One region of the Streptococcus sp. F2 genome, then DNA from elsewhere that is predicted to be linked to it. Evidence: predicted binding sites of a transcription regulator. Region 1 holds the regulator's gene; each other region holds the start of a gene.
What was found. Region 1 encodes Rex, which represses fermentation and respiration genes when NADH is low (regulators of the CRP and FNR family bind a similar motif). Its sites were predicted from a motif close to TTGTGAANTANTTCACAA; they were not measured.
Positions count from the first base shown of each region.

Region 2: a site for Rex is predicted at 4,662-4,679, ahead of pflB (formate C-acetyltransferase). Genes of this name have one in related genera too.
Region 3: a site for Rex is predicted at 3,067-3,084, ahead of adhE (bifunctional acetaldehyde-CoA/alcohol dehydrogenase). Genes of this name have one in related genera too.

Region 1 is NZ_JBWKAI010000006.1:51,087-61,181, forward strand. It holds gene ACYTR8_RS03395 (SGNH/GDSL hydrolase family protein) at 1-472, shown strand, start outside; gene ACYTR8_RS03400 (AI-2E family transporter) at 649-1,776, shown strand; gene radC (RadC family protein) at 1,824-2,504, shown strand; gene ACYTR8_RS03410 (gamma-glutamyl-gamma-aminobutyrate hydrolase family protein) at 2,455-3,201, opposite strand; gene ACYTR8_RS03415 (redox-sensing transcriptional repressor Rex) at 3,211-3,855, opposite strand; gene ACYTR8_RS03420 (DUF4649 family protein) at 4,031-4,243, opposite strand; gene ACYTR8_RS03425 (DUF1831 domain-containing protein) at 4,311-4,658, opposite strand; gene ACYTR8_RS03430 (cysteine desulfurase family protein) at 4,648-5,775, opposite strand; gene ACYTR8_RS03435 (ribose-phosphate diphosphokinase) at 5,772-6,752, opposite strand; gene ACYTR8_RS03440 (CYTH domain-containing protein) at 6,881-7,462, opposite strand; gene yjbM (GTP diphosphokinase) at 7,556-8,227, shown strand; gene ACYTR8_RS03450 (NAD kinase) at 8,202-9,038, shown strand; gene ACYTR8_RS03455 (RluA family pseudouridine synthase) at 9,035-9,931, shown strand; gene pta (phosphate acetyltransferase) at 9,945-10,095, shown strand, end outside.
Region 2 is NZ_JBWKAI010000027.1:14,748-24,842, reverse strand. It holds gene ACYTR8_RS08400 (glycoside hydrolase family 13 protein) at 1-1,530, shown strand, start outside; gene ACYTR8_RS08395 (GNAT family N-acetyltransferase) at 1,654-2,106, opposite strand; gene pflB (formate C-acetyltransferase) at 2,211-4,538, opposite strand; gene dinB (DNA polymerase IV) at 4,747-5,844, shown strand; gene ACYTR8_RS08380 (hypothetical protein) at 5,933-6,421, opposite strand; gene recD2 (SF1B family DNA helicase RecD2) at 6,511-8,964, opposite strand; gene lepB (signal peptidase I) at 9,024-9,617, opposite strand; gene rnhC (ribonuclease HIII) at 9,629-10,095, opposite strand, start outside.
Region 3 is NZ_JBWKAI010000010.1:26,284-36,378, reverse strand. It holds gene adhP (alcohol dehydrogenase AdhP) at 1-69, opposite strand, end outside; gene adhE (bifunctional acetaldehyde-CoA/alcohol dehydrogenase) at 353-2,995, opposite strand; gene ACYTR8_RS04780 (acyltransferase family protein) at 3,315-5,090, opposite strand; gene ACYTR8_RS04775 (MORN repeat-containing protein) at 5,087-5,488, opposite strand; gene ACYTR8_RS04770 (low molecular weight protein-tyrosine-phosphatase) at 5,517-5,948, opposite strand; gene ruvB (Holliday junction branch migration DNA helicase RuvB) at 6,083-7,081, opposite strand; gene ACYTR8_RS04760 (quorum-sensing system DWW-type pheromone) at 7,115-7,213, opposite strand; gene ACYTR8_RS04755 (helix-turn-helix domain-containing protein) at 7,300-8,211, opposite strand; gene purB (adenylosuccinate lyase) at 8,354-9,646, opposite strand; gene ACYTR8_RS04745 (hypothetical protein) at 9,709-10,020, opposite strand; gene ACYTR8_RS04740 (hypothetical protein) at 10,010-10,095, opposite strand, start outside.

The sequences.
Region 1 (10,095 bases):
CTTAGGAACAGACTTTCCTTTTATTAATCGAGGTATTGCAGGAATTGATAGCCAGTGGTTAGTGACACATTATGATGATCATATTACTGATTTAGAACCAGAAAAAGTCTTTTTATTAATTGGTTGTAATGACATTGGTCTAGGATTTGACAAGAATCATATTGTTTCAACTATTGTAGAATTGATTAACCAGATTCGAAGCCATTCCATCTATAGTAAGATTTACCTTCTGTCATTATTACCGGTGTCGCAGAATCCAGCATACCAGACGACGGTTAAAGTTAGAACCAATGCTGTTATTGATAGCATTAATCAAGAATTATCCATGATTCCTTCTGTAGAATTTATTGACGTCAATACTTGTCTTAAAGATGCACAAGGTGGACTAGCAGATAGCTATACCTTAGATGGTCTACACCTTAATTTTCAGGCTTATGCTATAATGGCACAAGTTATTAAGGATTATTTATAAAAGCATTAAGAGACCCGCAACTACTGGCCTATGATGACCTTTTTAGATGATGCTAGGAAGGTCAATATAGCCAATTATGCTTTGTCCAAGTAGTTCTCACTGCCCTTAATGTCGATGAGGAGATTCGGGTATCCCTGTTTTGCAATTTAGTGTATAATGGAAAAGAAGGAGTTACCATGAAATTTGAAAAAAAACATATCCTCTATCTTGTTGTGACATTTATTCTTTGTTATGCTATTTTAGCCAACTGGGAAAATGGAACTGATATTGTAAGAACTATTTATAAAACAAGTCTCCCCTTTCTCTATGGAGCAGCAGGAGCTTATATTGTTAATATTGTCATGAGTGCTTATGAAAAAGCATATGTCTACGCTTTTAAAGGAAGTCCCCTCGTTTTAAAAGTTAAGCGAGGCATCTGTATGTTGCTAGCTTATCTGACCTTTTTTATTTTAATCACTTGGATTATCTCAATTGTCATCCCAGATTTAATTGCTAGCATCAGCACCTTAACAAAATTTGATACACCATCTATTAAAGAAGTGGTTAATCAGTTAGAACATAATAAATTATTAGCACGTGTCATCAAATATATTGGTGGTGATGCCAAACTAACACAAACCATTACGAGTTATAGTCAACAATTATTAAAACAATTTATCGGTGTCCTAACGAATATCTTGACGTCAGTAACGGTTATCGCATCTGCAATTATCAACCTTTTCATCAGTTTTGTCTTTTCACTCTATGTCCTGGCCAACAAAGAGAGTCTTTGTCGTCAAGGAAATACCTTGGTGGATACTTATACTGGTAAATATGCTCAGCGTATTCATTATCTAGTTGATTTATTACACCATCGTTTTCATGGTTTCTTTGTCAGCCAGACCTTAGAAGCTATGATTTTAGGGACGCTCACAACGACGGGAATGTTTTTACTACAATTACCATTTGCCGGAACTATTGGGGTATTAGTGGCCTTCACTGCATTAATTCCAGTTGTCGGAGCTTCCATTGGTGCAGCAATTGGTTTTGTTTTAATCATGACCCAATCCATGTCGCAAGCGATTGTGTTTATTGTGTTTTTAATTATTTTACAACAAATTGAAGGAAATTTTATCTATCCAAGAGTGGTGGGAGGTTCCATTGGTCTGCCAGCAATGTGGGTGTTAATGGCCATTACTATTGGAGCTTCCCTAAGAGGAATTGTTGGGATGATTATCGCCGTCCCTTTAGCAGCAACTCTCTATCAAGTCATTAAGGATAACATCCAGAAAAAACAAGCCATTCAAAAAAAACAGGTTTCTTAATAAGAAACTTGTTTTTTTATCGAATAAATAGATAGGGAGGTAGTGAGATGTATTCGATCAAATGCGATGATATAAAGCTGATGCCAAGAGAACGGTTAATGCGCATGGGGGCCGAAGCCTTAAGCAACCAAGAATTATTAGCCATTTTATTAAGGACAGGAAATAAAGAAAAACACGTTTTGGAATTATCTTCTTACCTGTTGTCACATTTAGAAAGCTTAGCAGATTTTAAAAAGCTGTCCCTGCAAGAATTACAAACCTTAGCGGGAATCGGTAAAGTTAAAGCAATTGAAATCAAAGCAATGATTGAATTGGCTGCTAGGATTCAAGCAACTGAGCAAACAATGTCTGAGAGGATTCTTTCGAGTGTTCAGATTGCAGAGAAGATGATGGCTGTTTTAGGCGATAAAAAGCAGGAGCATTTAGTGGTTCTGTATTTAGATAGTCAAAATCGCGTGATTGAAGAGAAAACGATTTTTATAGGGACAGTCAGACGTTCGATCGCAGAACCTAGAGAAATTTTATATTACGCTTGTAAAAATATGGCAACAAGTCTTATTGTGGTTCACAATCACCCATCAGGAAGTATTGACCCGAGTCCTAATGATTACGCTTTTACTGAAAAAATAAAACGATCATGTGAAGACCTAGGCATCATTTGCCTGGATCACATCATCGTTAGTTATCAATCTTATTATAGTTTCCGAGAAAAATCATCTCTTTTCTAGCTTCAAAGTCATTGACAAATAAATCAAAGAGTTGTAAATCTTCCTTGCGAAAACCTTGAAGCAACTCAGGATGCCATTGAACACCCAAAAAAGGAATAGCCTCGTTAGTAGAAACAACAGCTTCAATCGTTCCATCACGAGGGTCTCTTGCAATAACTTTTAAATCATCAGCTACCTTTTTCAGACTTTGATGATGAAAAGAATTAATGACAGTTTTCTTACCATAGATAGGATATAAAATGGAATCTTCATCCACAATCATTTCATGCGATAGAAAATCAGAAGGAGCATCTTGCCAATGGGAAGGGATATTCTGGTTTAAACTGCCACCTAAGGCAACGTTCATTAACTGAGTCCCACGACAGACGCCTAAAATAGGTTTTTTCTGGGCTATAGCTTCTTTAATGATGGCTAGTTCAAAGTGATCTCGTTCGGGTGAGAAATCATCAACAAAGGCAGCTTTTTCTTCTTGATAATATTTAGGGTCTACATTTTGTCCCCCAATCAAGATTATTTTATCGACCATGGACACATACACCTTAGCAGCTGATTCATCACCAATTGGTAGTAGAAGCGGTAAGCCACCTGCATCAGTAACTGCCTGGACAAAACCAGTAGGCGCATATGACCACGGCAGATTATCTAGAGCGATATTTAATCTTTGGTTTGCACTTATTCCAATAATGGGTTTGGACATTGTACCTCCTTAGTCAAGATGGTTTTGATTCATAAAATAGAGAAGGGTTTGCAATTCGCTAGTTAAATCAACGGATTGGACAATCACACCTTTTGGAACCTGTAAATGGACAGGAGCGAAACTTAGAATCCCTTTAATACCAGCTTCAATGAGTTGTTCGGATACTTCTTGAGCATAGATACTTGGCACAGTTAAGATAGCCGTTTCAATATCAGTATTGTCAAGTCGGTCTTTGATGGTTGAAATCCCATAAATTGGAATACCATCAGTGGTCTTGGTCCCTACAAGAGGGTTATCATCAGTATCAAATCCCATTGCAATCTGCATTTTATTACGGTCATGGAAACGGTAGTGTAAGAGTGCGCGACCAATGTTACCACATCCAACTAAAATCACGTTAGTAGTAGAGTGATCGTTAAGTAAATCAGCAAAGAAATTCATTAATTTGGTGACATCATAACCAAAGCCACGACGTCCTAATTCTCCAAAATAAGAAAAATCTCGACGAACAGTTGCCGAATCAATGCCCATAGCATCTGCAATTTGTTTAGAGCTTGCTTTTTCAACCTGATCAGCATGAAAACGTTTGAAAATGCGGTAATAGAGTGATAAGCGTTTTGCGGTCGCTTTTGGAATAGATTTATCAATAACCACTGTTTAACTCCTTATAGAATTGTCATTACATTTATCTTTCTTTATTGTAACAGAAAGTTTGTGAAAAATGCAACGTTTTGTTCATTATTTTGTGAAAGATTTCCTTTCATAGAAACCGTAACTGGTTTATAAGAAGATAAAAAAAGCTAAGAAAAAACTTCTTAGCTTTGCTATTTTAGTGAAGGCCTTGTTGCTCAAGGAAAAAGTAGAGGTTACCAAACTGTCCCTTATAATCTAGTTGCTGGCCATCTACCATTACCTTGTTAACAGGGAAATAATCTGCAATAGCAATTTGACAAGCTAATTGCGCCTGTTTATAGTCATCATAACTAGCGTAGGAAATCTGCTTTTCCTGTTTGTTATTGTTTAAATAGCTAATGTCAATCATTGTCTGTTACCTCCCTTTTTGATAGCACCATTATAGTACGTTGGGAAGAGAAATACAATTGATTAGCTTAGACTTTTGTTTTACTAAAAATATCACGTTCGACAAGGCTATCCATAAGGAAATAAAACTTGTCTTGAAGAATTTTATTATCTTCAGATTTAAAAATATTAACTAACCTAAGACCAGATTGATCCGTAATAGCGAGTTTAAAACCATCGAGTTCTTTATTTATCGTAATTTTTAAAGGAAAACCTTCTCCTGAATTAGGAACTTTTTCTAACAAGCGGGTTAACTGATAATGCCCCACCTTGGTTTGTGTAAAAGTAGTGTCTCTTAAAGTGTATTTTTTGACAGTTGGACTGATTTGGTAACGATAGTTACAGTCTTCTAAAGTAATTTCTTTTTCAAATGCCATCTGATTCTCCTAGAATTTTTCGTAAGGCTTGAGCCAATTGAGTGACTTCTTCGAAAGTATTTTGATCTGACAGGCTGATGCGAATGGATTCTGTTAGGCGATGAGACTCTTTGCCATAGTAAGCTGCAAGTACATGACTTGGCTCAACGGTTCCAGCTGTACAAGCAGATCCTGTCGACACTGCAAAACCAGCTAAGTCAAGTTGGGTTAGTAGGACTCCATTTTGATAGCCAGGAAAGCCAATGTTAATCACCTGTGGAAGAGAGCTTGAGCCTTGATTAAGGTAATAAGAGAGTCCCTCTAGTTGTTCCAACAAGTGATCTCGTAAAGAAGTGATATGATTGGTTGCTGACAGACAGTTAGTTAAAGCATCTTTTAGAGCTTGTGCCATCCCCACAATGCCTGGTAAGTTTTCAGTGCTAGCTCTGCGTTTATGTTCTTGTTCTCCCCCATGAAGCAGGGAGTCCATAATCATTCCTCTACTATAAAGGAATCCAATCCCCTTAGGACCGTGAAATTTATGAGCAGACGCTGATAAGAAATCAATCCCCAACTGCTCAGGAAAAATATCAAATTTTCCGATAGCTTGTACAGCATCTACGTGAAAAACCGCTTGATGGTCTCTAAGGAGGTTTCCAATCTCTTGAATAGGTAAGACATCACCTGTTTCATTATTAGCATACATCATACTTACTAAAATCGTATCATCTCGGAGCGCCTTTTTAACGTCAGCCAAATCAATTGTTCCATTTTGGCAAGGCAAATAAGTCACCTCGAATCCAAATCGGTCTTCAAGATAGGCCATAGTGTGAAGAACAGAATGGTGCTCAATAGCAGTTGTGATGAGGTGCTTACCCTTATTTTGATTAGCCAAGGCGTAGCCTTTAATAGCTGTATTGTTGCTTTCTGTCCCCCCAGAAGTGAAAGTAATGTGGCGAGCATTAACGTCTAAGAGATTGGCGATTGTTTGGCGAGATTCTCTGAGAGTTTTGCTTGCTTGGCGTCCGTAAGAGTGAATACTAGAAGGATTGCCAAAAACATCTGTCATCGTCTCTGTCATTACTGTGATGACAGAGGGACTAAGTGGGGTAGTAGCAGCGTTGTCAAAATAAATCATGCGTCATGTTTACCTTTGGGTTTATAGGAGAAAAGAGGACTCAATGGTTTTCTTTCGTGAATTCGGATGATTGCTTCTGCAATCAAGTCGCTAGCACTAAGGTAAGTGACATTTTCTGGGACACGGTTTTTGGTCTTAACAGAATCTGTAACGATAATTTCTTTAATCGGAGCAGTTTCCAAAACATCAGCAGCACCACCCGCAAACAATCCGTGACTAGCAACGGCGTAAATGTCAGTTGCACCTGCTCGTTCAAGGATCTTAGCAGCTTCTGCAAAAGTTTTTCCAGTGTTAAGAATATCATCAATCAAAATAGCTTTTTTACCAGAAACATCACCGATAACATAGCCCTCTTCACGCTCTGAGTCATCCTGTGCGTAGTCAATAATAGCAATTGGAGAATCCAGATACTCTGCTAAGCTTCTAGCACGTTTAATGCCAGAATTTTTTGGGCTCACTACAACAGTATCGGCACCTGCCAAGCCAAGTTGGCTGTAATGCTCTGCAAACAATGGCACTGTGAAAAGATTATCCACTGGAATATCAAAGAAGCCCTGTACTTGAACGGCATGCAAGTCAAGTGTGACAACGCGGTCAATACCAGCTTTGGTTAGCATGTTAGCAACTAATTTAGCTGTGATAGGTTCACGAGATTTAGCTACGCGATCTTGGCGTGAGTATCCAAAATAAGGTAAAACAATATTGACAGTGTTGGCGCTAGCACGTTTACAAGCATCAATCATGATGAGTAATTCCCAAAGGTTATCATTGACAGGAAAACTAGTGGATTGAATGATGTAAAGATCATCGCCACGAACTGTTTCTTCAATGTTAATCATAATTTCCCCATCAGAGAATTGGCGGGAAGAAATTTTCCCAAGAGGAATTCCAGATGCTTTCGAAATTTTCTCGGCAATCGGGAGATTTGATGTGAGTGAGAACAGTTTGATTTGCTTGTCAGCATATCGTTCAGTCATGATAAATTTAGCTCCTTCATTTCAACAAGTAGAATAAACAGGAAGAAATTCCAAGTTTTATTCAAAGTGATTCATTAACATTACTATTTTAACAAAAAAACAGAAAAATTTCAGTCTTTCTGTTGCTTTTATCTGCTATTTCTAGGATTCTTCAAGGTTTTGCTAAAACGCGCAACTTTGCTTTTAGCATACTTAAAGGCAATCTGATGTTGGGTTAAAAAAAGATCAAAATCGATTTTTCCTTTGATTGGATCAGTAACTTCTAACTCTAATTCATAGTCTTTAGTATTGGCATACTGATTGTAATCCAAAGCCATTTTCCCAATTGGGGTATCGCTTTCTCTCCGAATAGTTGTCAAATGTCCAAACGTTTTAAGAGCCTCTAAATCAATCCCAATAGAAGTGATTATGTCAAGAGCTGGCGACTCTGGCAAGTGCCCATGCTTAATCATGTCTTTTGCTTGCTCAAGAGTAAGGGGGAGATTGTATTCACGGTTACCAACTTTTTCAGGAACTTTCAAGGTTAGTTCGGCACTATTTGTAAAGGTACGAATGCGCAGTGACATCTTATTAGCTTTTAAATCAAACCCCTCGGTGTCGATGTAATAATTAGTCTGTGTCACTGGAGCTACATGACTCATTTGAGAAAGGAGACGATTGTATTCATCTTTGGTTAATAAGGTTTTGTATTCAATTTCTAGGTTGGTCATGGGAAATTCCTTTTAAACTTAATTTGTGCTATAATAAATTGTTATTTCAATTTTATATTAATATCCTAGCTTTGACAAGAAAGGAGAAAACAGGTGGCTTTAGATTGGGAAGAATTCTTAGACCCTTACATTCAAACCGTTGGTGAATTAAAAATTAAATTGCGTGGTATTCGCAAGCAATTTCGTAAGCAAAATCGTTATTCCCCTATTGAGTTTGTAACAGGACGGGTGAAATCAGTTGAAAGCATCAAAGAAAAAATGGTCCTGCGTGGGGTTCTTGAAGAAAATATAGCGCAAGACATCCAAGATATTGCCGGTCTCCGTATTATGGTGCAATTTGTAGATGATGTTGAAGAGGTTTTAGCTTTGCTACGTCAGCGGCAAGACATGACAATTGTCTATGAACGAGATTACATTCGCAATATGAAATCCAGTGGCTACAGGTCTTACCATGTGGTTGTTGAGTATCCTGTTGATACCATTGAAGGTCAAAAAAAGGTTCTAGCTGAAATTCAAATCCGTACTTTAGCGATGAATTTTTGGGCAACGATTGAACATTCGTTGAACTATAAATATGGCGGAGATTTCCCAGAAGAAATCAAAAAACGACTTGAAGTGACCGCAAAAATTGCCTTAGAATTAGACGAAGAAATGCGTAAAATTCGAGAAGATATTCGGGAGGCTCAATTATTGTTTGACCCCGTGACACGAAATTTAAGTGATGGTGTAGGAAATAGTGATGACACAGATGAATTATACAGATAAGGTGAAGCGAGTTGCCATTATTGCGAATGGCAAATATCAAAGCAAACGCGTTGCCTCTAAACTTTTCGCCGTATTTAAAGATGATCCTGATTTTTACTTATCAAAGAAAAATCCAGACATCGTGATTTCTATTGGCGGGGATGGGATGCTCTTATCTGCCTTTCACATGTATGAAAAAGAATTAGATAAGGTACGTTTTGTAGGAATCCATACAGGTCACCTGGGATTTTATACCGATTATCGTGATTTTGAAGTTGATAAATTAATTGATAATTTAAGAAAAGACAAAGGAGAGCAAATCTCCTATCCCATCCTGACAGTGGTTATTAGTTTGGATGATGGCCGTGTTATTAAAGCGCGTGCCTTAAATGAGGCTACAGTCAAGCGCATCGAAAAGACAATGGTAGCAGATGTTATCATCAACCATGTGAAATTTGAAAGCTTCAGAGGTGATGGCATTTCTGTATCAACGCCTACTGGAAGTACAGCATATAATAAATCCTTAGGAGGAGCTGTCTTACATCCGACGATTGAAGCTCTCCAATTAACGGAAATTTCTAGCCTTAATAATCGTGTCTTTAGAACCTTGGGCTCATCAGTCATTATTCCAAAAAAAGATAAGATTGAGTTGGTGCCGAAACGCTTAGGTATTTATACCATTTCCATTGATAATAAAACCTATCAGCTCAAAAATGTCACTAAAGTGGAGTATTTTATCGACGATGAGAAAATTCATTTTGTTTCATCTCCAAGTCATACGAGCTTTTGGGAAAGGGTCAAGGATGCCTTTATTGGAGAGATTGACTCATGAGATTTGAATTTGTAGCAGACAAACGAACAAAAGTAAAAACTCTGTTAAAAAGTCATGATGTCTCCAAAGGACTATTGGCGAAAATCAAATATAAGGGTGGTAATATATTAGTAAATGGTATCGAACAGAATGCCATTTATTTATTAGATATTGGGGATGTGGTAACTATTGACATTCCAAAAGAAGAGCCTTTTGAAAAGCTGGAAGCGATTCCTTTTGACTTGGACATTGTCTATGAAGATGATCATTTTCTAGTCATTAATAAACCCGTTGGCTTTGCCAGTATTCCGAGTGCCATTCATTCCAATACTATTGCCAACTTTATCAAGGCATATTATGTGAAAAAGAATTATCCCGACCAACAAGTGCATATCGTGACTCGTTTAGATAGAGATACGAGTGGATTGATGTTATTTGCTAAGCATGGCTATGCTCATGCAAGATTAGATAAGCAGCTCCAAACTCGTGCCATTGAGAAACGTTATTTTGCCCTCGTTTCTGGTCAAGGTGCTCTACCCGACGAAGGGGATATTGTGGCACCAATTGGGCGATCTAAAGATAGTATCATTACACGAGCGGTGGATCCCATGGGGAAATATGCTAAGACCAGCTACAAGGTGGTCGCTCGCTATCCAGAAAATGTGCACTTGGTAGATATTAAATTGCATACGGGACGTACCCACCAGATTAGGGTTCATTTTGCCCACCTTGGTTTTCCTCTGTTAGGGGATGATCTCTATGGGGGTCGCTTGGACCTAGGAATAACAAGGCAGGCCTTACATTGCCATTACTTGAATTTTAAAGATCCGTTTACAGAAAATGAGTGTAGACATGCAATAAACTTGACAGATGACTTTGAGAGCGTTATCATAGATTTACAGAAAAAAAGATAGAGGTTAATAAATAATGAGTATTCGTAGTTTATTCGGTGGTTTAAGAGAAAAGATTCTTGGAAAAAACATGAAAATTGTTTTTCCAGAGGGAAATGATGAACGTGTGGTTCGTGCAGCTGCTCGTTTGAAATTTGAAGGACTTTTAGAACCGATTATCCTTGGAC
Region 2 (10,095 bases), on a different contig from region 1:
ACGGTTTTTTACCAAATCATGCCAGACCGTTTTGCTAATGGACGACCAGAAATAGGGATTACAGCAGAGCAATTTACTTACAATGGCAAGTCTCCAAAGCCAATGCGCTGGGAAGACCAGCCCTTAGAATATGCTGATGTTTTTGCGATGGATTTTTATGGAGGGGACCTCTGGGGAATTATCGATCATCTAGACTACTTGCAAGAGTTAGGGGTTAATGGGATTTACCTCAACCCCATTTTTACTTCACCCACTCATCACAAATACGATGCTTTGGATTACTTCGAAATTGACCCAAGTCTGGGTGGAGAAGAGGCCTTAATCGCCTTATCGCAAGCAATCCATCATCGCGGTATGAAACTGGTTTTGGACATTTCAATTAACCACACCAGTTCCTCCTCAAAATGGTTTAACAAGACCTGTGAATTTTACGACAAAAGTGTGGGAGCCTATCACAACCCGGATGCTCCCGAACGAGAATTTTTCTTTATCGATGAGCAAAACAACTACAAGTCTTGGTTTGGTTTAGAAACCATGCCTCAACTCAATTACGGGTCTCAACGCCTCAGAGATATTATTTACCGTAATGAGGATTCTGTTCTCAAAAAATACCTCAAAGAGCCCTTTAATATTGATGGTTGGCGCTTTGATGTGGCAGATGTGATGGCTAGAAATGATGTGTTAGATGTTTACCATGAGGTTTGGCGGGAAATCTACCAAGAGATTAAGGCAACCAAAAAGGATGCTGCTATTATTGCGGAAGAATGGGCTGACGCTTGGGAAATGTACGACGCCAAGCAGTGGGATTCTACCATGAATTATTTCCAAGCGGCGAGACCTCTGAGAGAATTCGCAGGGACCTGTGACTTGTTTTTGGAAAGACAACCTGATTTGGCTAAGATTAATTACCCTAAGACTGCTAGACATCTTGGCCGACGCATCTTACAGTTCATGACCAAGGTTCCTTCACAAATCCAGTATCAGATGTTTAACCTAATCAATTCTCATGATGTGCCAAGGCTTTATCACATGGATGGCGTAGCATTTGCAGGCTACCAAGGAGCTTCTATCTGTCTTTTTGGGCTTCCAGGAGCAACTAATATCTGGTATGGTGACGAGCAGTTACTCGGAGGCCATCATAAGAGTAACGAAGGTACACGCTATCCTATGAATTGGTCTAGAGAGCTAACCCAGCAAGAAAAAGATTGTTATCAGTTGTATCAGACGCTTTGTCGTCTAAAAACCACTGAGGAAAGTCTCCAAACAGGTGGCTTCAGAATTCTGCGCATGACAGAACAAGTGATTGTTTTTGCTCGTTTCACCAGAGAAGCTTGTTACCTCTTTGTTTGGTCTCAGTCAGAGCAAGAAGAGCAGATTGACATCACTGCTTTGGATTTAGGAATGACGGGTGCTGACTGGGCACTTCTTGTCGGAGATAGTCATGTAGATAGCAGTACAGAGCGTTTGAAGCTTATTGTACCAGCCAAAGGTTCTGCAATCATCTCAGGTCACCTTTGTCAAGGACAATAATGTCCAATTAGCCCAATCAGATTCAAACTACTATGAAAAGCCCTATAACTATTGGAAGCCTTTATCACGAGATAATAAGTCTCATGATTGCTCTGCCAGTTCGTTATAGGGCTTTTTAGGTGTTTATAATGGTGAATGAGGTAAGTCTTTTGTCATTGTGATATGCTCAATTCCTGCTTCTTTGAACCGCTCTCCCTCTTCTTGGAAACCTAATTTGGCATAGAAGGTTCGAGCGCTTAGCTGAGCATGTAGGCTAATACGTTCAATTCCTTGTTTTTGGGCATAGGTTAGGACGTAAGTCATTAACTCTTGTCCTAGGGCCTGGCCACGGTATTCTTTGAGGACAGCCATGCGTTGTAAGGTAACGGTTTTCTGATTGGGATCAGGCAGCAGACGACAAGTAGCACAAGGTTTGCCATTATCGTCGTAAAGAACAAAATGAAGACAGTAAGCCTCATTACGGTCGATTTCAATAGCAGCTGGAACTCCCTGTTCACCAATAAAGACTTGACGTCTGATTTTTACAGCATCTAAATAAGTATCAGCTAGAGTATTTCGAGTTTGTTTGATTATCATAAAGTTATTATAAGCTAAAAAAAGAAGCAGGACAACTGTTTGATGCCCTGCTTCTATAAGAATGACTAAGGGCGTTATGCAAAGGCATAACGAGCCTTGTCTGATTATTGCCCTGAGATAGCTTCAGCGGCATCATCCATTGAAAGCACTTCGTGGAAGACACGTTGAGTCAATTCAGTTTTTTGTTCTGGTGTAAGGTATTTGGTGTTGACACAGTAACCAGAGATACGCACGATAACATCTTCGCCGTTCATGATCTTGTCATAAACATCGTTAAGGTCCATAACGTTCAAGTTAACGTGTTGACCACCATTTTCAAAGTAACCGTCAAGAACTGTTACCAAGTTGTCAACCTGTTCGTCAAATGTTTTACCAAGAGCACGAGGTGATACTTGAGTAGTCAATGAGATACCGTCGTTAGCGTGTGAGAATTCAAGTTTAGCAAGTGAGTTAAGGTTTTGTAACCAACCACCTTTAGCTTTGTTAGATGGGTTAGCACCTGGTGAGAAGAATTCTACTTGGCTAGTGTTAACTGTACCATCTTCGTTCAAGAATACGCCGCGGTGAACTGGAGAGTTACCAGTTTGTTTAGAGTAAGCAACGTTTGAAGTGATGGTAAGAAGTGATACTGAAGCTTCAGCATTCTTGTAAAGTTTGTGACTTGCAAGACGAGTGTGGTAAGCTTCCATCAACCATTTAGCGATGTCATCAACACGGTCATCGTCTTCACCGTAACGAGGGAAGTCACCGATAACTTCGTAGTCATAGATGTAACCATTTTCATCGCGGATAGTTTTAACAGTTGCGTATTTAATTGCTGACAAAGTATCAACAGTGTTAGCGAAACCACAGATACCGAATCCCATGTTAGCACGTTGATGTGTTGGCAAGAAGGCCATTTGAACTGCTTCGTAGTTGTATTTATCAGTCATGTAGTGGATGATGTTAAGCGCATCTACGTAAGTATCTGTCAACCAGTCAAGAGATTTCTCAAAGTTAGCCATAACTTCGTCGTATTCAAGAACTTCCGATGTGATTGGTTCAACAACGTTAAACACTTTGTAGTCTCTGTGGACATCATCGTAACCACCGTTAAGACCAGTGAGAAGGGCTTTAAGCACGTTTACACGAGCACCAAAGTATTGGATGTTATGACGTTGTTCTTCATTTTCTGGGTCAAGTGGAGACACACAACATGAAATACATGACATTTCGCCATAACCTTCTTTAGCCATTGTTGTCACACCTTCATATTGGATAGAAGAGTGTTTGTGGCTCATTTTCATACAGTAGCGACGGAATGCTTCTGGCAATTGATCAGTCCAAAGAACAGTCAAGTTTGGTTCTGGAGAGTTACCGATATTATCAAGCGTGTTCAAGAAACGGTAGTCCATCTTAGTTACACGGTGACGACCATCGTTACCCATACCAGCCATAGAAGTTGTGATGAATGTTGGGTCACCTGAGTAAAGCGCATCGTAAGCTTTCGTACGTCCGAATTTTACGGTACGAAGTTTAAGCACGAAGTCATCCACAAATTCTTGGATTTCTGATTCTGTAAAGGTACCACGAGCAAGGTCACGTTCAGCAAAGATATCAAGAACGATTGGCACACGTCCAAGAGAAGTTGCTGCACCGTTGATCACACGACATACTGCCATGAAAGCGATGTTTACCCATTGGATAGCTTCTTTAACGTTTTCTGCTGGGCGACGAACGTCAACACCGTAAAGGTCACCAAGTTTAACCACTTCACCAAGTGCTTGGTATTGAAGGTTAACTTCTTCGCGAAGACGGATTGATTCTTCATCGATTTCAGTGATGGCATTCCAGTCATTCACTTTTTCTTGCATCAAGTAGTCTGCACCGTAAAGAGCAAGACGTGCGTAAACACCGATGATACGTCCACGTGAGTAAGCATCTGGAAGACCAGTTACAGTGTGGGCGTGGCGCGCACGACGAATGTTTGATGTGTAAGCACGGAAAATACCGTCGTTAACAGTTGTTACATATTTAGTGAAGATTTCATGGACTGCTGGGTCTGGCTCATAACCATTTTCTTTAAGAGTAGTTTCCGCCATACGGATACCACCTTTTGGCATGAAGTTCAATTTGAACAATTCATCATTTTGAATACCATAAATCAATTCATTGTCTTTATCGATGAATCCAGCAGGAATGCCAGCGATTGAAGAAGGACGAGTATCAAATGGGAAGCGAGTTGCTTCATACTCAGCTTTAGTGTCTTCAATGATTTTCTTGATTTTCAATGAACGTTCAGTTGCACCGGCTAAGAAAGACTCATCACCATCGTATGGCGTGTAGTTAGCTTGTACAAAACGTGATACACTTGCTTTTTCTTTCCAGTCAGTTCCTTTAAAGCCTTCCCAAGCTTTTTCGAAAACATCTGTGTTAGTTTTAACAGTTGCCATATATTTCTCCTTAAATTCTAGTAACAAAGCGATCTGTTACATTTACAATTCTAAGTTTAACATATAGGAAACGTTTTCCCAAGCAAAATTCTTGACAAACCTAAGATTCTTTTATAATACAGATTGTTGAAACAGTCACAAACTGTATTAGAATGTATTCTTTTGGCTTTAGATGCTCTAAGGAGTATAATATAGTCAGGAGGGGCCGATGCTTATTTTTCCACTGCTTAATGACACGTCACGAAAAATCATCCATATTGACATGGATGCCTTTTATGCTGCAGTTGAGGAAAGAGATAACCCAGCCTTAAAAGGGAAACCGGTTGTGATTGGGAAAGATCCTAGAGAGACTGGGGGACGCGGTGTTGTCTCTACTTGTAATTATGAAGCTAGGAAATATGGGATTCATTCTGCTATGAGCTCTAAAGAGGCTTATGAGCGTTGTCCTCAAGCTATCTTTATCTCTGGGAATTACGAAAAATACCGAAGTGTTGGTCAGGAAATTCGCCATATTTTTAAACGTTATACTGATTTGGTTGAACCTATGTCTATTGACGAGGCTTACCTTGATGTGACGGATAATAAGTTGGGGATTAAGTCAGCTGTGAAAATCGCTAAACTGATTCAGCATGATATCTGGAATGAGGTTCACCTCACTTGCTCTGCGGGAGTCTCTTATAATAAATTTTTAGCTAAACTAGCCAGTGATTTTGAAAAACCGCATGGACTAACGCTTGTCTTGCCCCAAGATGCCCTATCCTTCTTAGCCAACCTTCCTATTGAAAAGTTTCATGGTGTCGGTAAGAAGTCAGTTGAAAAATTACATGAGATGGGGATTTACACAGGGCAGGATTTGTTAGAAGTTCCTGAAATGACCTTGATTGACCATTTTGGCCGCTTTGGATTTGATCTTTACCGTAAAGCTAGAGGCATTAGCCACTCTCCAGTTAAACCCAATCGTATAAGAAAGTCGATTGGTAGCGAGAGAACCTATGCCAAACTCCTTTATCGAGAAGCTGATATCAAAGCAGAAATCAGTAAAAATGCTAGGCGCGTGGCCGCTCTCCTACAAGACCATAAAAAGTTAGGGAAGACCATTGTGCTTAAGGTGCGTTATGCTGATTTTACTACTTTAACTAAGCGAGTCACCCTACCAGAACTGACAAGGGATGCCGCACAAATTGAGCAGGTGGCCGAATCTATCTTTGATACCTTACCAGAACATACGGTAGGTATTCGTTTGTTGGGAGTGACCATGACCAACTTGGAGGACAAGATGGCAGATATTGCTTTGGATTTATCGTAGGAAGAAGGCTTTCCTCTTTCCTATTTTTAGAGACAAAAATAAACTGGCTAGGAAAAGTCCTAGTCAGCTTATCTTACTTCGTGTGATATTACAGTATTGATTGGTCTTGGTCGATATCAGTGTCTTTGTCGTTAAGGATTTTGGCTTTGTAAAAAGCAAAGCCATAAAGAGCAGCTTGTGCAAGGATAAGGATAGTTCCAACCACTGACAAGGTTGTTGTGAACTGGCTAACCAAACCAATAACAGAAAGGATAAGTCCTAAGATATAAGGAATATAGCTAACCGTTAGACCTTGTTTTAATTTGGACAAGTTTTGAGCACAAAAGACAATGATAGCAATAATAGCAAGCACATTTAAGACAGAAAGGAAAATCATAAATGGTGTCATGGTGCTTTGCATCTGTGCTAATTGCTCAGCAGTGAATTGGGAACGGAATTCTTCATTCTTGAGTTGGCTTTGTAAGTAGAAAATCCCTGCAAATCCCATTAATGACAGTACAACTCCAAGCCCGTTTAGAATAATAATAGCAATAGTAGACGTTTTGAGTGCCTGACGCACTTTTTCATAAGAAATCATATAATCCTCCTAGAGTCCTTAATCCGAAATTGTATAATGTGTTTAATACAAAAATATTATACCATAGATTAATCAAAAATATCCGTTCTCTAGGATTTTTTCTGGAAAAAGAGGATAATATCTGACTCTGTAAGCCCTATCATCGGATCAATAGTCGAATAATTCTCAGGTGTTAACCTAAAATCGTCATTATCTGACGGCGAGTTCTCAGTGGGGTTAGAGTTTGTTGATTGAGAGGAAGATTTTTGAGAGGTGTCCTCAAGGGTTGCCGTATTAGAAAAAAGGGAGCTCTGCTCTTTTGATTTTAGCTCGTGGTTAGGTTGAGAGGAGGCTAAGTCGGATTGTTCTTGGAAGCGTTCAATCAAGTAGGTTTGGCGCTTATCGCCTTCATTTTTGATGGCATAATCGAAAGCGGCGATTTCGCCTAGCATGATTAGTTTGCTTTTAGACCGAGTGATGGCCGTGTAAATCAAATTTCGTTGCAAAAGTCGGCCGCTTTGGCGTGTGATGGGTAAAATTACCACTTGAAACTCGCTCCCTTGCGACTTATGAATGCTCATGGCATAGGCTAGGGTTAATTTTAGCCATTCATTTCTAGGATACGTTACTTCGCTACCGTCAAAATCTAAGATTAATTCGTCTTGCTTAGATTCGGTGTATTTAGCAGGAATCAAATCTGTAATATAACCAATATCTCCGTTAAAGACATTCAACTGAGCATCGTTGACTAAGTGCAAGACTTTATCACCTTTACGAAAATGCGTATCATTGAACAGAAATTCCGTTTGCCCTTCCAAAGGGTTGAGGAGGTTTTGCATCAATTGGTTAAGATGATTGATGCCAGCTTGTCCTTTGTACATAGGCGCTAAAATTTGAATTTCCTCAGCAGGGATGCCACTTTTAATAGCAGATAGAACAATTTTTTGAATCATGTCTGGAATGAAAGAGGCTTGGGCTTCAAAATAAGAACGGTCAGCTTTTTTGTCACGAAAGTCAGCAGCTAAGATTCCTCGACGCATCTGGTCTGCCAAATCTACAATAGTAGATTCTTGGGATTGACGAAAGATTTTCTGCAAGGCGATTTGAGGCAGGCTATTGACTTTTAAAAGATCTGACAGGACTTGACCGGGTCCAACCGAAGGAAGCTGGTCACTATCTCCGACAATAATTACTTGAGTTGTTGAACTAATCGCTGCTAACAATTGGTTAGCAAGCCAGGTATCCACCATTGAAAATTCATCGACAATCAGCAAGTCGCAGTCTAGATAATCTTCCATGGCTTGGTAATCATTGTCGCCATTGAGGCCTAAGTGCCTGTGGATGGTTGCGCTAGGAAGTCCAGTCAACTCATTCATACGACGTGCAGCCCGACCTGTTGGAGCTGCTAACAAGATAGGAAGGTCTTTTTTATCCAAATCAATCTGATGCAGGTTAGCGTAAGCCTGTAAAATGCCTCGAATAACAGTTGTTTTCCCTGTTCCGGGACCACCTGTTAGGAGAAATACCTTGCTGGTTAAGGCTTTAGCAATGGCTTCTTGCTGCACCTGGTCATAAGTGATAGCAAAGTCTTCTTGAACGGCTTGGATGGTTGTTTGGATGGTATCATGACTAAATGACTGACTTAAAGGGGTATCTAAGAGACGAGAGATATTCTTAGCAATCCCCTCTTCAGCAAAATAAAGGCTAGCATCAAACAATTTGGTGTCACTGTTTTTGATTTTGCCCTCTATGATTAACTCGCTTAGTTGTTCAGCCACAGCAGCAGGGTCACATTCTACTTGACGTGCATCTTCAAGGAGTGTGATGGCAAAGTCTAATAATTGTCGTGCTTGGACATAAGTGTCTCCTCGACTGACGGATTCTTCCAAGAGGCAGTGCAAGAGGGCGGCACGAAAACGTTTTGGAGAGTCACTCTCAATACCTAAGTTTTCAGCAAGAGCATCTGCCATCTTAAACCCAAAACCTTGTAAATCTTCGACTAATTGATAGGGATTTTCTTTAACAAGGTCCAGAGCCTCTTCTTTGTACTTCTCAAACGCTTGAAAGGCAAAACGGTTGCTAAGGCCAAGTTCGACGAGACCAGCAATCAGTTGCTCTGTGCCATAGTTCAATTTCAGTTTAGCGACAAAGGCTTGACGATTAGCCTTGGACAGACCAGAGATAGTTTCTAATTTACTTGGGTCTTCTAAAATATGGTCAATAGTATTATTGCCATATAGCGCAATGATTTTCTCCGCTGTTTTCTTTCCAATCCCCTTAAAATGGTCGCTGGAGAAATAATTAACCAAACCAGATGAGCTAGGTTTAACTTTTTGGTAACGGCTTAATTTGAGTTGCTGTCCATATTTAGGGTGCTGGGTCAATTCCCCCCAAAAGGTGTAGTCATCACCTTCAATAATGTCAGCCATCGTCCCTGTGATAATGATCTCAAAGTCGTCAATATCACTATCTGTGTCTTCGATGGCAAGGAGAAGGATTTTAAAAAAATTAGCTGCATTTTCAAAGATAATGCGGTCAACAGTACCTGTAAAAAAGTGTTCCATAAGGGACCTTTCTGTCTATGCAAGATAGTCGAAAACCTGCCCGAAGGCAGGCTTGTTTTTTACTTAAAAAGAGTCATTTTATTGAGCGGCCAGAAGCGAGCCTTGACTTCACCGATAAGTTTTTCTTTTTTAAAACTACCAACTTCACGGCTGTCGCGTGAGACAATTCGATCATCTCCAAGAAGGAGGTATTCACCTTCTGGTACGCTGATTTCAAAACGTGTTTGACCTTCAGCATTAGTGGTGAAGGCATCCGATGTTTCAGCTAATTGCTGAAATAGACTATTGTAAGCGTAAGTCTTTTGAAGCTTGTCCTTTTTGAACTCTTTAAGGTAGTTAACTAGGTAAGGTTCATCTGTTTTTTTACCATTAATGTAAAGCGTATCATCGTTGTAGGCAATGGTATCACCTGGCATGCCGACAACTCGTTTGACAATTTCTTTTTTCTGCCCATTTTCTTCCTCACGGGCAACGACAATATCGAAACGGTCAATTCTAGTTTGGTTTAAAACAATGAGACGTTCCCCATGGGCTAACGTAGGGTCCATGGAGTGGCCATCAACTTTAACAGCTTGCCACAAGAAAAGACGAGATAAACCGAAGAGGATGAGAAAGAGGGTAAATGGGCCCCATTCTTTAATAAAGTGTTTCATATAATTCCTTTTTAATGATGTTTATTGAGAAGCGCTTGGGCTTTTTGAGTATTGGCAAAATGGAGTTTAGCACTATATGCTAAGCTAGACATGCCATAAGCGGCTAAGAGTTGGCTGGCGACTTTATCTGAGGCTTGTCCAGCCCCGCTTGGTAAACGGTAGCCTAATTCTTGGCCTAATGTATCAAGGTTTTCTAAAAAGAGGTTTCGAGCAATAATCGAGCTAACCGCTACTGCCAAATAGAGACTCTCAGCCTTTTCTTGAAAGGTTAAAGGGTTAGGAAATTGATTTTTTTCCTTTTTTAAGTGTTTTTGGTAATTGGCTTGACTAGTAAAGGCATCGATCACAATTTTCTCCGGATTGATTCCTTCTTGTAAAAGCAAATAGATGGCCTGATTATGAAGAGCTACTTTGACTGAAACCGCATTGTAGGGTTTGTCTTTGCCCACCATCTCGTTGTATTTTTTGGGAGAGAGTA
Region 3 (10,095 bases), on a different contig from region 1:
AATTAATGGCATTTCATGATCAACAACTTCAACACCTGTACTAGCTTCATTAACAACTACGGCTTTCATATAAGTCCTCCATATTTTAATGTTTAATCGTTACTTCTGTAATCGTTTACAATTAAGATTGTATATCTTTTCACAATTATTGTCAACTCATTTTCGAAAGTTTTCTGAAAATTAAGTTAACTAGTTAAGTTGTTGAAACCTCTCTTTGATTATTATAAGCAAAATCCTTTCTTCCTTTTAGAGGGGATTTTGGGTATGTTGTAGTCAACTCAATACACGAAAAAAACGACCTCTTATGGTTCTAGTCATAAGAGGTCGTTGCATCACAACACTTTAAAAGAGATTATTTACGGCGTCCTGGGCGCTCTGCGTAACCATAGTAAGCATCTTCAATGATTTCTTGCATATGGTCAACCATTGGTAAGCGTGGGTTAGCAGGCGAACATTGGTCTTCATAAGCAAGGTAAGCCAAGGCACGTGAATGTTCTTTCCACTCGTTCTCATCAATTCCTTGATCTTTGAAGTTCATCTTAATGCCAACACGGCAACCAAGGTCATAAACAGCTTTCGCATAAGACTCAACGGCTTCTTCTGGTGTTGAAGCTGGAAGTCCTAACAATTTCGCAATGTCCTGGTATTTTTCATCCGCACGGTAGTAATTGTACTTAGGCCATGTTGCAGTCTTAGCTGGACGTGTACCGTTGTAACGGATAACGTATGGAAGCAAGATTGCATTGGTACGACCATGAACAGTGTGGAATTGTGCACCAATCTTATGTGCCATTGAGTGAGAAATACCTAGGAAAGCATTGGCAAATGCCATACCTGCCATTGTTGAAGCATTATGCATTTTTTCACGTGACTCAAAGTCAGCTTCTTTAACAGATTTTTCAAGAGTTTCAAAGACAATCTTAATTGCTTGAAGCGCCAAACCATCTGTAAAGTCGTTAGCCATTTGAGATACATAAGCTTCTGTGGCGTGTGTCAAAACGTCCATACCAGTATCTGCAGCGATAAAGCCTGGAACTGTCAATACCAAAGCTGGGTCAACAATTGCCACAGTTGGTGTCAATGAGTAGTCAGCAATTGGGTACTTACGGTTGTTAGCCTTGTCTGAAATAACAGCAAATGGTGTTACCTCTGAACCTGTACCAGATGTAGTTGGAATGGCAATGAATTTTGTTTTCTTACCAAGTTCTGGGAATTTGAAAGCACGTTTACGAATATCCATGAATTTTTGGACAAGGTCATGGAAATCAACTTCTGGTTGCTCATAGAATAACCACATTACTTTGGCAGCATCCATTGGAGAACCACCCCCAAGGGCAATAATGGTATCTGGTTTGAAGGTACGCATTAATTCAGTACCTTTCATAACTATTGTAATATCTGGATCTGGTTCAACATCAGCAAAGATTTGGTAAACCACTTTATTACGACGAAGGTCCAATTGTTCAATGATACGATCCAAGAAGCCAAGTTCAACCATGGCATGGTCAGTAACAATCATCACGCGTTCAACATCACGGCATTTTTGAAGGTATTGAATTGAATCACGTTCGAAGTATGTTTTTGAAGGGACTTTAAACCATTGCATATTATTTCTACGTCTTCCTACTTTTTTGATGTTCAAGAGATTAACAGCACTAACGTTATCACCAACTGAGTTGCGGCCATAAGAACCACATCCTAAGGTCAATGATGGTAAGAAAGCATTGTAAACATCACCGATACCACCAAATGTAGAAGGTGAATTCCAGATGACACGGATAGCACGAATTCTAGTACCAAATTCTTTTGCCAACTCTGCATCTGCTGTATGAATGGCAGCTGAGTGACCAAGTCCATTAAATTCAACCATTTGACGAGCTTTTTCAACACCGTCTTCACGTGATTCAGATTTCAAAACAGCAATGACTGGAGATAATTTTTCACGTGTTAAAGGTTCATTTTCTGAAACTTCTTTACATTCTGCAGCAAGAATATTGGTTCCTTCTGGAACAGTAAATCCAGCTTGTTCTGCAATCCAAGTAGCTGGTTTCCCAACAATGTTTGGATTCAATTTAGCGCCAGCACAGTTTTTACTGTTAGCTTTTGCACCAAAACAGAATTCTTCAAGAAGGGCTTTTTCTTTTTTATTTACAAAATAAGTATGGTAAGATTTGAACTCTGCAACAAAATCGTCATAGATTTCTTTGTCCACGATAACAGCTTGTTCAGATGCACAGACCATACCGTTGTCAAATGATTTTGACATAACAATATCATGAGCTGCTTGGCGGATGTTAGCAGATTTTTCCACATAGGCTGGAACATTACCTGCACCTACCCCAAGAGCAGGTTTTCCACACGAGTAAGCTGCTTTAACCATAGCATTTCCACCTGTAGCAAGGATGGTTGCAATGCCATCATGATTCATCAAAGCATTTGTTGCTTCAAGTGATGGTGTTTCAACCCACTGAACACAGTTCTCAGGAGCACCAGCGGCGATAGCAGCGTCTCTAACAATCCGAGCGGCATGCGCTGATGATTCTTGAGCAGATGGGTGGAAAGCAAAAATGATTGGATTACGTGTTTTTAACGAGATCAAAGATTTAAAGATAGCTGTTGAAGTCGGGTTAGTTGTTGGCGTAATCCCACAGATAACACCCACCGGCTCAGCAATCAACGTCAAACCTGTCACGTCATCTTCTTCAATAATCCCTACTGTTTTTTGATGGCGCATGTTATTAACCACATGCTCACAAGCAAATAGATTTTTTGTTGCTTTATCTTCAAAGACACCACGACCTGTTTCTTCGTAAGCATGTTTAGCAAGTTCTCCGTGTGCATCCAAGGCAGCAACAGAAGCTTTTGCTACGATATAGTCAACTTGTTCTTGGTCAAGCTTACGCATCTCTTCAAGAGCAGCTAAACCTTTTTGAACAAGAGTATCAATTGTCGCAGAAACAGAGGTTGTTTCAACAGTGTTATGTCCTTCAGTCATTTGAGACTCCTTTATCTTGTTAAAAGTTTCACAATTTTGTTTACAAAATTATTATAACACTTTTTGAAAATTTGTAAATCATTTCACAAGATTTTTGTGAAGTTTTTTTCAAAGTCTTTCTGAAACCCTTTGATAGCGCGCTTTTTTACACTTACTTTTTCAGAAATAAAATCTCAATTAGGACGACAATTTCTGAAAGCGTTTTCTTACACAACTTTGAGTTACTACTTCCCTATGAGATCAAAAAAATATTTCATTCTCACAAAAAGCCAGAGCAAATTAACTCCGGCTTTTCTTAGTAAAATAATCTGCAAGCATTTTATTTAGCGGCTTTTTTAGCAGCTTGTTCAATGGCTTTTTGGATAGTAGAAACGTATAACTCAGCCCCTTGACTGTCTTCACTGTAATGCACACCATCACTGCCATACCAGATATCTGGGTTATCGGTAGCAACCTTGTACCAGTCTGCTATCGTCACGTACTTATATTTTTTAGGGAGCTTAATAGCATAATCTCTCGCCTCAGCTACTTGAGCTGCATTTTTAGCATTATACGGAGAAACTAAAACCAAGCGATGTCCCTTAGGTAAAGCTTCAATAAACGATTGAACGTCTTGGCCATAGTTATCGAGTGAATTGACCCCAACTGCTAAAACAACTGTCTTAGATAAAGAGTTAGAGTTAATTTGATTAGTAAATAACTCAAATGCTTCCGAAAAATTACGACTTACCGCGGCATCTAGCTGAGCCTGTGGCATGAGTTTTGAGAAAGCCGCACTGGATCTAAGAGCAACAGAGTCACCGATAATGCTCACATCACTTAAAGCATTTGCATCTCCTGCTGCTAGTGTATGTGTTCGTTCAATATTATTTTGTGCCTGTTGCAAAGAACTTACCAATAGCTGACGTTCAAATTTGCCCACTTTTGGAGCTGCAACACAGGTCCCCAAAGCCAGGAAGGCTAAGGCCAATGATACTCCTGAAATCCACTTATAATAGGGAGACAAATCAATTTCCAAACCAAGCAAGTTAGGTTTCTTACCTTGAATCAAAGGTTCCACAATATAATAAGACATGGTAGCAAACAAGACCGAAAAGAAAGTGGTCAGAATAACCGCCAAGACATTTGACATCAATTGGGTAAAAATAATATAAAATGGCCAGTGGAAAAGGTAAATACCGTAACTAATATCAGCCAAATACGTTACTACTTTAGGCTCTTGCCAGTCTGGCGTCTGTTCGTGAAGCACACGCGCAGCGTAAATCATAACCGATGCAAATAAACTAGCTAATGCAAAGCCAAATAAATAAGTCACAATATGATTAAAATTCAAGGTAATGGTCAATAAGAGTAAAAGGGCAAAAGCACCAACCATCACAGCAATCACTTGCTGACGCGACCACAACCGAACATTTTTTTGAAAACGAACGGTCGTTTCCTTGATACCTGTCATCGTCGCAAACATCGCTCCCAAAAAGAAAGGGAAACTATGTGAGAAGCTTGAAAAATAAATCAATGATACATTAGAAGTCACAAAAGATCTGATAAACATGCTCAAAAAGCTGACTGCAAAAACTCCTGATGATATTAAAAAGAGAAGGCCTCTCAGCTTCTTATGACTATCCTGACGCTTAGCCAACAACCAAATCAACACTCCCCAAATCAAATAAAAATGGACTTCAATGGCTAAACTCCACGTGTGAACAAAGAGATGAGGGATAAATTGACTTTCGTAACTGCTTCCTGTTAATATCTCATAAATATTAGTTGTGAACCCTAGAACAGCTGCAATCTGACTTCCTAAATTAGCAATAAAATCGCTTTTAACTAAAAAAGTAAAAGGGATAGTCAATAAAATCATTAAAACGAGCGGAGGAACAATACGATAAAACCGCCTTCTTAGGAAACCAATAATATCTATGCTTTCTTTTTTGGTGTATTCATCTATCAAGAGAGCTGTGATTAGATAGCCTGAAAAAGTGAAGAAAATATCAACTCCTATAAAGCCTCCTGGAAATGTGTTTTTAAAAAAGTGATAGAGTAAGACCAGCAAAAGCCCTGTTACCCTAACAAACGAAAACCATTTTATTCTCATTTTTGAAATATCCCCTGTTTGAAGGTTCCTTTATAAACCTTCGCATTTTTTGCCTTTAGCACACCTTTACCATCTGCTTGACCTTTATGAAACTGACCTTTATAAGACCAGCCTGTTTTAGCTGTAAAAGTTCCCTCTCCCTCAAAAACACCATTTTTGAAGGTCCCAACATAAGTATCCCCATTGGGATAAATCAGCTTACCTTTGCCATTCATCTTATGGTTGACAACATAACCTGTATACCGCATTTTTCCCTGTTCGTAGGTCAGACTAGTTTGATGTGTTAGCCTCACTCCAAAAACCGAAAGGGTACAAACCAAAATAACAATGACTGAGAAAATTTCAAGCTTGGCTCGTGTGATATTCCATTTTTTAATCATACTTTGTATATTTGTCATTCCTACTACTCATTTTCTAAGTTGACTACTAGTCAACCCCTAGTTCCTTTAACCACTTCTGACAACCTTGGGTTACTAATCGATAGGTTTCTTCAAAATCGCCTGTGTACCAAGGATCAGGGACGCCACCCTCTCTAAAAAGTTTAATTTTAGCATCCCACTGATGGTGTGACATATCCCTAAGATCTTTAACATTTTGGCTATCCATACCAATAATCACATCAAAAGCCTCAAAATCAGCTACTGTGATTTGCTGAGCACGTTTTGCCACGTCATAGTCAATCTGATAAGCCTTCAAAATGGATTGCGTGCCCGGATGAATAGGATTGCCCTGCTCCCAACTTGAGGTCGCTCGACTCTCCACGAAAACAGTATCAGATGACACCAAAGTTTTCATGACAAATTCAGCCATAGGGCTTCGACAAATATTCCCAAGACAAACAAAACATACTTTTTTCATGAAAAACTCCTTTGGACTATTATATCAAATTTCTCACCTCTATCGGAGAAATAGAGATAATAATTTTAGGCCTTCACACAAAAAATCTGAACACTAAGAACAGGTTCAGATGATGATTCCTTAATACAAACGGATTACTTAGACGGATATGGATAACCAAGATGACGATAGGCTTTTTCCGTCGCCACACGACCAGTTCGTGTACGCATTAGAAATCCTTTTTGAATCAGATAAGGTTCGTACATGTCTTCAACTGTATCACGTTCTTCTGCAATATTAACTGATAAAGTGCCTAACCCAACAGGTCCACCCTGATACATTTCAATCATGGTGCGTAAAATCTTCTGATCTACATAATCAAGACCTTCTCGGTCAACATCAAGCATGGTTAGGGCTTTGTCTGTAATCTGAGCCGTGATGACGCCATCTCCAACAATCTGAGCATAATCACGTACCCGCTTTAACAATCTATTAGCAATACGCGGTGTTCCCCGACTACGGCAAGCTAACTCTTGAGCCGCTTCGTGAACAATTTCCATGTCAAAAATATCGGCTGTTCGTTCGACAATTTCAGTCAAATCAGCTTCCTGATAATACTCCATGTGTCCAGTAATGCCAAATCGAGCTCGCAAAGGATTTGATAACATCCCAGCTCGCGTTGTAGCTCCAATCAATGTAAAAGGTGGCAAATCCAAATGAACACTTCGACTAGTGTCCCCAGCACCAATCATAATGTCGATGTAAAAATCTTCCATAGCACTGTACAATACTTCTTCGACTGCCATAGGCAGACGATGAATTTCATCAATAAAGAGCACATCTCCTGGTTCCAGATCATTCAAAATAGCTACCAAATCACCAGCCTTCTCAATCGCTGGTCCTGAAGTTTGCTTCAAGTTAACCCCTAATTCATTAGCAATCACAAATGCCATTGTGGTTTTCCCTAAACCTGGAGGGCCAAACAACAACACATGATCTAAAGATTCATCACGGAGCTTAGCCGCTTCAATAAAAATGGTTAACTGTTCCTTAACCTTATCTTGCCCAATGTACTCACGTAAATACTGCGGACGAAGCGTTCGCTCAACAAGCTCTTCATCCCCCATTACATCATTATCTAAAATTCTAGCCATAATAGTATTATAACACAAAGTAGGAGAGGGGGATCACCCTAGGTTCCACCAATCAAATTCGTTCATTGCACGAGCAACTTTGAAAGCAACGACTGCGGCTAATAACAAATATGGTTTGATTTTTTTAAACATCAACTATCTCCTAAAATTTTATTTACAAGAGACAGTATATCTATAATTTACTCAAATCAACATGACATGGATGTCCTTAAAATTTTTTAAGAGGGATGAATATCCTTATCCCATTCTTTTTGAAGCTTTTGTGCCAAATAACTATCATTAGTCATTTGAGTAAACGTGAGAGATTGACTAAAATAAGTTTCTGCTCGTTTAATATCTTTTAAATAAAAGATAGATAATTTCCATTCATACATGCAATACATGGGCATTCGCTGAAAATCTTGAATGGTTGACATAATAAAATGGCTGAGTTGTAACGTATCCTTTAGTCGTTCAAACATTTTTAAACGAATAGAAGTATCTGCGCAAGATAAAAGAATATTATTTAATAGAAATAAATCTTCTAATAACAGGTATTGATGCTGTTCTAAGATTCGCTCCGTTATTTCTTTATAAAATTCCTCATTAAATAGGTCATTTGTAAAGTTAGAAACAACTAAAATAATTAAATATAAATCAATTAATAATAATTCATTTAAGTTATAAACCGTTTTCTTTTTTAGTTGTGGTAGAAATTCTTTTAAAATATTAAAACCAAAATTAATATCACCTGTCTGATAAACTTCAAATTTTGCCTGGATAATATCAATCGCTATTTTTTCCTCCTCGGGCAATTGATCATAATAGTTTTCAAATATCTCATCAAACTGAGACTCTCGGACCTGTAATTTGCCATCGTCCATATAAGTCGGAGTCCTTAAAATGAGATATTTTAACTCTTTATATCGTTTAGGGAGTTCTAGGTTAGCGCCATCCGTCAAATAACCGACGCTGACCTCTAAGGCTTTCGCAATAAAAATAACCTTCGCTAAGCTTGGTATAGATTGACCTAGCTCTATCCTCGCCAACTGGCGAACAGACAATTCTGCCTCATCTCCACACAATTCCTCTCGACTAATCCCTTTCTCAAGTCTTAGTCCTCTCACTTTTTCACCAAAATGCTCTAACATGCTTTCTCTCTTCCAAAGCTATTTTCTTTATTATATCACATTGTTTAATAAAAAACTAATTTTTATGAGTTTTTTGCAACTTTTGTTCGCTTTTTAAACAAAAAAAGAAGGTTTAGACCTTCTTTCATTAATGTTTTCTTTTTTAAAGTCCTAATCGTTCAAAGATGTCATTCACACGTTGTGTGTAATAAACGGGGTTGAAGAGTTCGTCAATTTCTTCTTGTGTAAGACGAGAAGTTACTTCTTCATCAGCTTCTAAAAGGGGTTTAAAGTCCACTTGGTTATCCCATGAGTAAGCTGTTTTGGGTTGAACCAAGTCATAGGCACCTTCACGGGTCATACCTTTTTCAATCAATTTAAGCATCACGCGTTGACTGAAAATAAGACCAAAGGTCGAACCCATATTGCGGATCATATTTTCTGGGAAGACCGTTAAGTTTTTAACGATATTGCCAAAGCGGTTAAGCATGTAGTTAATCAGAATGGTTGTATCTGGAGTAATAATCCGTTCTGCAGAAGAATGGGAAATATCACGTTCATGCCATAAAGGAACATTTTCGTAGGCAGTGATCATATGACCACGGATAACGCGCGCCAAGCCAGTCATGTTTTCAGAACCGATTGGGTTACGTTTATGTGGCATAGCAGAGCTACCTTTTTGCCCTTTAGCAAAGAACTCTTCCACTTCACGTTGTTCAGATTTTTGCAAACCACGGATTTCAGTTGCCATGCGTTCAATAGAAGTTGCGATGCTGGCTAGAACCGCAAAGTATTCGGCATGTAAATCACGAGGTAGGACCTGTGTTGAAATTTCTTGGGGGCGGATGCCAAGTTTACCGCAAACATATTCTTCCACAAATGGAGGAATATTGGCGAAATTGCCTACCGCGCCAGAGATTTTACCAGCCTCAACCCCAGCAGCAGCACGCTCGAAACGCTCTTGATTCCGTTTCATCTCGCTATACCAAGTTGCCAGTTTAAGACCAAAAGTCGTCGGTTCCGCATGAACACCGTGAGTACGCCCCATCATGATGGTCATCTTGTGCTCACGCGCCTTATCAGCCACGATTTGCGTAAAGTTCTCAAGGTCGCGACGGATAATATCATTAGCCTGTTTGTAAAGGTAACCATAAGCCGTATCAACAACGTCCGTTGACGTCAAACCATAGTGAACCCACTTACGCTCATCACCAAGCGTTTCGGAAACCGCACGAGTGAAAGCCACCACATCATGGCGAGTCTCTTTTTCAATCTCAAGAATCCGATCCACATCAAAATCCGCATTAGCACGAATCTTAGCCACATCCTCTTTAGGAATCTCCCCAAGCTCAGCCCAAGCCTCATCGGCCAAGATTTCCACCTCTAACCAAGCACGGTACTTATTTTCTTCACTCCAAATGTTCGCCATCTCAGGGCGTGAATAACGTTCTAACATCTTTTCTCCTCTATAAAAATATATTGTCCAAAATCTTGTTTTTTTAGATACAAATTTCTTTCTTAATTCACTGAATTTTTAAAATCAATAATTTTATTGAAATTATCTTCTGAATCCCTAATTTCTGCATTGATTTGCTCAACAAGATCCTTGGAAACATTTATAAAAAGTTCTTTCTCTTCTGAAGGTTCTAGCTCAAATTTTATCAAAATTTCATTACTGACTATATATTCAAATATTTTGTCAAAGAAAACTTTTAAATCATCTGCCTGATATTCTTCTAAATTAATAATACAATTTAAATCATCTGATTTAAAAATTAATTTACCTTCTTCAGATTTTTCAAGTTTTATTAATAGTCTATCATATTCCATAGAGCTCTCTCCTATTAGTGAACATTTCTTCACTTCCTTCTAAATGCTTCAAAGCAACCGTTTCCCATTTTAAAT